2 regions of the Streptomyces sp. NPDC047706 genome follow, and region 1 is predicted to be linked to the other one. Evidence: riboswitches for the same ligand, from Rfam matches in the RefSeq annotation. Region 1 holds a riboswitch; the other holds the start of a gene.
What was found. A riboswitch is a leader RNA that binds a small molecule or an ion and turns the genes downstream of it on or off. The one in region 1 is predicted to bind glycine.

Region 1 (3,402 bases):
ACCTCCACGATGCGGCCGCCGGCCGAGGGGACGCCGAGGGACGCCGAGAGCACCTCCTCCAGCTCGTTGCCGGGCCATCCGCCGTGCGGATGCGGGTGCGCCTGCGCCGGAAAGTCCCCCGGGAAGTCCATCTGCCTACCGCCTGCTCCGTACCAGTGCTGCCGGCTGGAAAGGCTAACCCGCCGCCCCGTCAGCCGGTGAAGCCGATCCGGCGCAGCGCGTTCGCCGCCGCCCGGTCGAGCAGGATCGCGGCGCCGCAGCCGCGGGGCAGATCGCCACGCTCACAGCGGCGCAGCAGGCGGGCGGCGGCGCGACGGTGGCGCAGGAACGCGTACCGCGAGACGCCGCGGCCGCGCTCGCGCTGGCCGGCCAGGGCCTGCTCCGCGGTGACGTCGAGCAGCAGCAGATGCAGGGTGCCGCCCCGGCGGCGGGCCTCACGGGCCAGCCAGGCGCGCACCCACGCCTGCGTGCCGCAGTCGTGGACGACGACGCCCTCGCCGGTGCGCAGGGCGCGGCGCAGTCCGGCGTAGTGGGCGAGGCGCACGAGCGGGCGGTACACCGCGTACGGCAGCCAGTGGGGCGTGCGGCCGTCCCAGCGGTCGCGGGTGTCCTGGGAGTCGATGCGCCGGTCGCGGACCGCCCGCCGCATGAGGGTGGACTTGCCACTGCCGGGCAGGCCGGTGATGACGACGAGGTCGCTGGGCCCGAAGAGCAGGGCGTGCGGGCTGCGGCCCGCCCGCTCGCGCAGGTCGCGGACCACGGGGAACGGCAGCGGGCCGCACGCCTCCCGGGCCGGGACGGTCGGCTGCTTGGGCAGTGCGAGGCCCGCGGTCGTCGCGTAGGCCGTGGTCCTGTTCACCGTGATCGTCCTCCCCTGGGGCGGTTCACGAGTCCCGTCCCCGTCGAGTGTAAAGAGAAGGTAATGCGCGGCGTCTCGCGTTTCCGCCCGCTTCCCGCAACAAGCCTGCTACAACACACTGTGCCCGGTCCTGGACGCTGTGTGCCCCCACTGAAAGGTCCCCCTGCCGCGCGCGGGAGATGCATGCAATGATGTGCCCGCCAACTGCATACCGGCCGCTTGAATCCGCGCGGGAGAGTTCCCGGGCACGCCGTGCCCGGGGCGCCGAAGGAGCAAGTCCCTCCCTTGAATCTCTCAGGCCCCGTTACCGCGCGGGCGAGGCACATCTGAAAAGCGGGCCGCTGCCGCAGTGGCTCCACCCAAGGTGCAAGCCATGGTCCCCCTCCACGGGCGGTCATGGCGAACCTCTCAGGTTCCGATGACAGATGGGGAGGAACGACCTCGCCGTCATGCCTTGGGAGACCGACCGATGAGCAGTACCGCACTCCGTCGTACCGCGCTCGATGCGCTGCATCGCTCGCTCGGCGCGACCATGACCGACTTCGCCGGCTGGGACATGCCCCTGCGCTACGGCTCCGAGCGCGACGAGCACCTCGCGGTGCGCACCAGGGCCGGGCTGTTCGACCTCTCGCACATGGGCGAGATCACCGTCACCGGCCCCCAGGCCGCACAGCTGCTGAACCACGCGCTGGTCGGCAACATCGCCTCCGTCGGCGTCGGCCGCGCCCGCTACACCATGATCTGCCAGGCGGACGGCGGCATCCTCGACGACCTGATCGTCTACCGGCTCGCCGAGACCGAGTACATGGTCGTGGCCAACGCGGGCAACGCGCAGATCGTCCTGGACGCGCTCACCGAGCGCGCGGCAGGGTTCGACGCCGCCGTCCGCGACGACCGCGACGCCTACGCCCTGCTCGCCGTCCAGGGGCCCGAGTCCCCCGGCATCCTCAAGCAGCTGACCGACGCCGACCTCGACGGCCTCAAGTACTACGCCGGGCTGCCCGGCACCGTCGCCGGCGTCCCCGCGCTGATCGCGCGCACCGGCTACACCGGCGAGGACGGCTTCGAGCTGTTCGTGAAGCCGGAGCACGCCGTCGCCCTGTGGGAGGCGCTGACCGAGGCGGGCGCGGGCGCCGGCCTGATCCCCTGCGGTCTGTCGTGCCGGGACACGCTGCGCCTGGAGGCCGGCATGCCGCTGTACGGGCACGAGCTGACCACCTCCCTCACCCCCTTCGACGCCGGGCTCGGCCGCGTGGTGAAGTTCGAGAAGGAGGGCGACTTCGTCGGGCGCGAGGCGCTCACCGAGGCCGCCGCGCGCGCCGAGGCCAGCCCGCCGCGCGTCCTGGTCGGCCTGGTCGCCGAGGGCCGCCGGGTGCCGCGCGCCGGGTACCCCGTGGTCGCCGGCGGCGAGGTGATCGGCGAGGTCACCTCCGGCGCCCCCTCCCCCACCCTGGGCAAGCCGATCGCGATGGCGTACGTCGACGCCGCGCACGCGGCTCCGGGCACGCCGGGAGTCGGCGTGGACATCCGGGGCACCCACGAGCCGTACGAGGTCGTGGCGCTGCCCTTCTACAAGCGCCAGAAGTAGACACTGGGCTCGGGTCCACGTGACCCGTCGTACATCCGGCCTGCTCACAGGCACCGCCAGCAGTCCCCCACTCACCAGCACTCCCGCGCGTACAGGAGAATCCCAGCCATGAGCAACCCCCAGCAGCTGCGCTACAGCAAGGAGCACGAGTGGCTGTCGGCCGCCGAGGACGGCGTCTCGACGGTCGGCATCACCGAGTTCGCGGCGAACGCGCTCGGTGACGTCGTCTACGCCCAGCTCCCCGAGGTGGGCTCCCAGGTGGCCGCGGGCGAGACCTGCGGCGAGCTGGAGTCGACCAAGTCCGTCAGCGACCTGTACTCCCCGGTCGACGGTGAGATCACCGAGATCAACCAGGACGTGGTGGACGACCCGTCGCTGGTGAACTCGGCCCCCTTCGAGGGCGGCTGGCTGTTCAAGGTGCGGATCGCGCAGGAGCCCGCCGACCTGCTCTCCGCCGACGAGTACGCCGCCCACACCGCCGGCTGAGGAGTCGTAGCCACATGTCCGTCCTGAACACCCCCCTGCACGAGTACGACCCGGCCGTCGCGGCCGCCGTCGACGCCGAGCTGGACCGTCAGCAGTCCACCCTCGAGATGATCGCCTCGGAGAACTTCGCCCCGGTCGCGGTCATGGAGGCGCAGGGCTCGGTCCTGACCAACAAGTACGCCGAGGGCTACCCCGGACGTCGCTACTACGGCGGCTGCGAGCACGTCGACGTGATCGAGCAGATCGCGATCGACCGCGTCAAGGAGCTGTACGGCGCCGAGCACGCCAACGTACAGCCGCACTCCGGCGCACAGGCCAACGCGGCCACCATGCACGCGCTACTCAAGCCCGGCGACACGATCATGGGTCTGAACCTCGCCCACGGCGGGCACCTGACCCACGGCATGAAGATCAACTTCTCCGGCAAGCTGTACGACGTGGTCGCCTACCACGTCGGCGAGGACGGCCT
Region 2 (3,402 bases), on a different contig from region 1:
TCGGCGAGATCGCCGAGGCGGGTGAGGACGAGCTCGTACGGCTGCTGGGGAAGGCACACGGGCACGCCCTGCACGCCATGGCGCTGGCCCACGACGACCGGCCGGTGGTCGCCGAGCGGGAGGCGAAGTCCGTGTCGGTCGAGGACACCTACGACGTGGACATCCACGACCGGGTCCGGGTATGGCTGGAGGTGCAGCGCCTCGCGGACCGGTGCGTGCGGCGGCTGCGCGGTGCCGGGCTGTCGGGGCGGACGATCGTCCTGAAGGTGCGGCGGTACGACTTCTCGACGCTGACCAGGTCCGAGACGCTGCGGGGGCCGACGGACGACCCGGCGGTGGTGCGGGAGGCGGCGGCCCGGCTGCTGGACTCCGTGGACACCACAGGGGGCGTGCGGCTGCTGGGCGTGGGGGTCAGCGGGCTGGCCGACTACACACAGGAGGATCTGTTCGCGCAGGCGGCCGGTGAGCGGGACGAAGGGCCCGGGGAGGACGTGGCGGATCAGCCCGAGCGGGCGGAGACCGGCCCCGCCGAGCGCCGGTGGGCCGCCGGCCACGATGTGCGGCACACCGAGTACGGGCACGGATGGGTGCAGGGCAGCGGGCTGGGGAGGGTGACCGTGCGGTTCGAGACGCCCGACTCGGAGCCGGGACGGGTGCGGACCTTCCGGGTCGACGATCCGGCGCTGGAGCCCGCGGATCCGCTGCCGCTGGTGGCGCGAAGACCCGAGCTCCAGGGCTGAGCCCGCCGGGTCAGGTCTCGTCGGAGCCAGCCAGCTTGCCGAAGTCGCGGTCCGGGAGCGCGGGGGGAGCGGCCACGTCGAGGCCGTAGTGGTGGTAGAGCTGGAGTTCCTGCTCCGGGGAGAGGTGCCGGCCGACCCCGAAGTCGGGGGCGTCCTTGATCAGCGTGCGGTCGAAGGGGACGTGCAGAGTGCCGTCGATCAGCTCGCTCGGCTCCAGCGGGACGAAGGCGTCCCTGCTGAACAGGCCGGTCCGTATGGCGGCCCACTCCGGTACACCGGTTGCGTCGTCGAGGTAGACCTCGTCGATGGTGCCGATCTTGGTGCCGTGGCGGTCGAACGCCTTGCGGCCGATCAGGTTGCGCGGATCGATGTCGGTCTGCACCGGGCCCTCCACTCGCTCGCACCTCATCCGTAAGCACTACGAAAGAGCACAATGCGGAACGCGGCCACTCGAACGCCCGGGCGTTGACCTCGCTGGTAGTCTGGCAAAGGCTGCTGACCCCGTGCGGGAGAGTCCTCCGGAGACGACCGGAGGCGCCGAAGGAGCAAATCCTCCCCGGAATCTCTCAGGCCCACGTACCGCACGGACGAGGTCACTCTGGAAAGCAGGGCGGGTGTCACGGCTTCCGCCCTCACCGACGGTGCAAGCCGGACGTCCGCGGGCGGCCGGTGAAGCTCTCAGGTTGTGATGACAGAGGGGGAGGCCGTCGGGGCACCTCTGCCGTGGTGTCCCTCGAAGGTCGCGTCAGACCAGGAGGCCTCCGCAATGACCGCCCAGCGCATTCCGCTCTCCGAGCTCGAACAGGGCATCCCCTTCGAGCAGCGCCACATCGGGCCCGACCAGGAGGCGCGGGCCAAGATGCTCGCGCAGGTCGGCTACGGCTCGCTCGACGAGCTCACCGCCGCCGCGGTACCGGATGTGATCAAGAACGCCGACGCCCTCGACCTGCCCGGCGCCCGCACCGAGGCCGAGGTGCTGCGCGAGCTGCGCTCCCTCGCCGACCGCAACCAGGTGCTGGGCTCCATGATCGGGCTCGGCTACTACGGGACGTTCACCCCGCCGGTCGTCCTGCGCAACGTCATGGAGAACCCGGCCTGGTACACGGCGTACACCCCGTACCAGCCGGAGATCTCGCAGGGCCGGCTGGAGGCCCTGCTGAACTTCCAGACCGTCGTCGCCGACCTCACCGGGCTGCCCACCTCCGGCGCCTCGCTGCTCGACGAGGGCACGGCCGCGGCCGAGGCGATGGCGCTCTCCCGGCGCATGGGCAAGAACAAGAAGGGTCTGTTCCTGGTCGACGCGGACGCCCTGCCGCAGACCGTCGCCGTGATCCAGGGCCGTGCCGAGCCGACCGGGGCCGAGGTCGTCGTCGCCGACCTCAGCGAGGGCATTCCGGCCGAGATCGCAGGGCGTGAGATCAACGGCGTGCTGATCCAGTACCCGGGCGCCTCCGGAGCCGTCCGCGACATCAAGCCGGTCATCGACCAGGCGCACGGGCTGGGCGCGCTGGTCACCGTCGCCGCCGACCTGCTGGCGCTGACACTGCTGAAGTCACCCGGTGAGCTGGGGGCGGACATCGCGGTCGGTACGACGCAGCGCTTCGGTGTGCCGATGGGCTTCGGCGGGCCGCACGCGGGCTACATGGCGGTGCAGGAGAAGTTCGCGCGCAGCCTGCCCGGGCGGCTCGTGGGCGTCTCCGTCGACGCCGACGGGAACAAGGCGTACCGTCTGGCGCTCCAGACGCGTGAGCAGCACATCCGCCGTGAGAAGGCGACCAGCAACATCTGCACCGCGCAGGTGCTGCTCGCCGTGATGGCCGGGATGTACGCCGTCTACCACGGGCCCGAGGGCCTGAAGAGCATCGCGCGGCGCACCCACCGGTACGCCGCGATCCTCGCCGCCGGCCTTCGTGACGGCGGTGTCGAGATCGTGCACGGCGCCTACTTCGACACCGTCACCGCGCGGGTGCCGGGCCGGGCTGCCGAGGTCACCGCCGCCGCGCGTGAGAACGGCGTCAACCTGTGGCGGATCGACGCCGACCACGTCTCCCTGGCCTGCGACGAGACCACCACGCGGGACCGGCTGGAGGCCGTGTGGGCCGCGTTCGGTGTCGAGGGGGACATCGAGGCGCTGGACGGCGTCACGGAGGACGCGCTGCCCGGCGGGCTGCTGCGCACCGACGCCTACCTCGGGCACCCGGTCTTCCAGCAGCACCGCTCCGAGACCGCGATGCTGCGTTACCTGCGCCGGCTCGCCGACCGCGACTACGCGCTCGACCGGGGCATGATCCCGCTGGGTTCCTGCACCATGAAGCTCAACGCGACCACGGAGATGGAGCCGGTCACCTGGCCGGAGTTCGGGCAGCTGCACCCGTTCGCGCCGGCCGAGCAGGCGGAGGGTTACCTGACGCTCATCCATGAGCTGGAGGATCGCCTCGCCGAGGTCACCGGGTACGACAAGGTTTCCCTGCAGCCGAACGCCGGCTCGCAGGGTGAGCTGGCCGGGCTGCTCGCCGTGCGCGGGTACCACCGGGCGAACGGCGACGAGCAGCGCACCGTGTGCCTGATCCCGTCGTCGGCGCACGGTACGAACGCCGCGAGCGCCGTCATGGCGGGCATGAAGGTCGTCGTCGTCAAGACCGCCGAGGACGGCGAGATCGAC

Region 2: it holds a riboswitch for glycine, as region 1 does, so the genes downstream of both, gcvP (aminomethyl-transferring glycine dehydrogenase) here and gcvT (glycine cleavage system aminomethyltransferase GcvT) in region 1, are expected to answer to the same signal.

What each region holds. Positions count from the first base shown of each region.
Region 1 is NZ_JBIDCW010000006.1:254,090-257,491, forward strand. It holds gene ACGF8A_RS09920 (enhanced serine sensitivity protein SseB) at 1-131, opposite strand, end outside; gene ACGF8A_RS09925 (AAA family ATPase) at 191-859, opposite strand; glycine riboswitch at 1,080-1,179, shown strand; gene gcvT (glycine cleavage system aminomethyltransferase GcvT) at 1,329-2,447, shown strand; gene gcvH (glycine cleavage system protein GcvH) at 2,556-2,933, shown strand; gene glyA (serine hydroxymethyltransferase) at 2,948-3,402, shown strand, end outside.
Region 2 is NZ_JBIDCW010000046.1:9,021-12,422, reverse strand. It holds partial or broken gene ACGF8A_RS33760 (DNA polymerase IV) at 1-829, shown strand, start outside; gene ACGF8A_RS33755 (PRC-barrel domain-containing protein) at 751-1,122, opposite strand; glycine riboswitch at 1,237-1,332, shown strand; gene gcvP (aminomethyl-transferring glycine dehydrogenase) at 1,507-3,402, shown strand, end outside.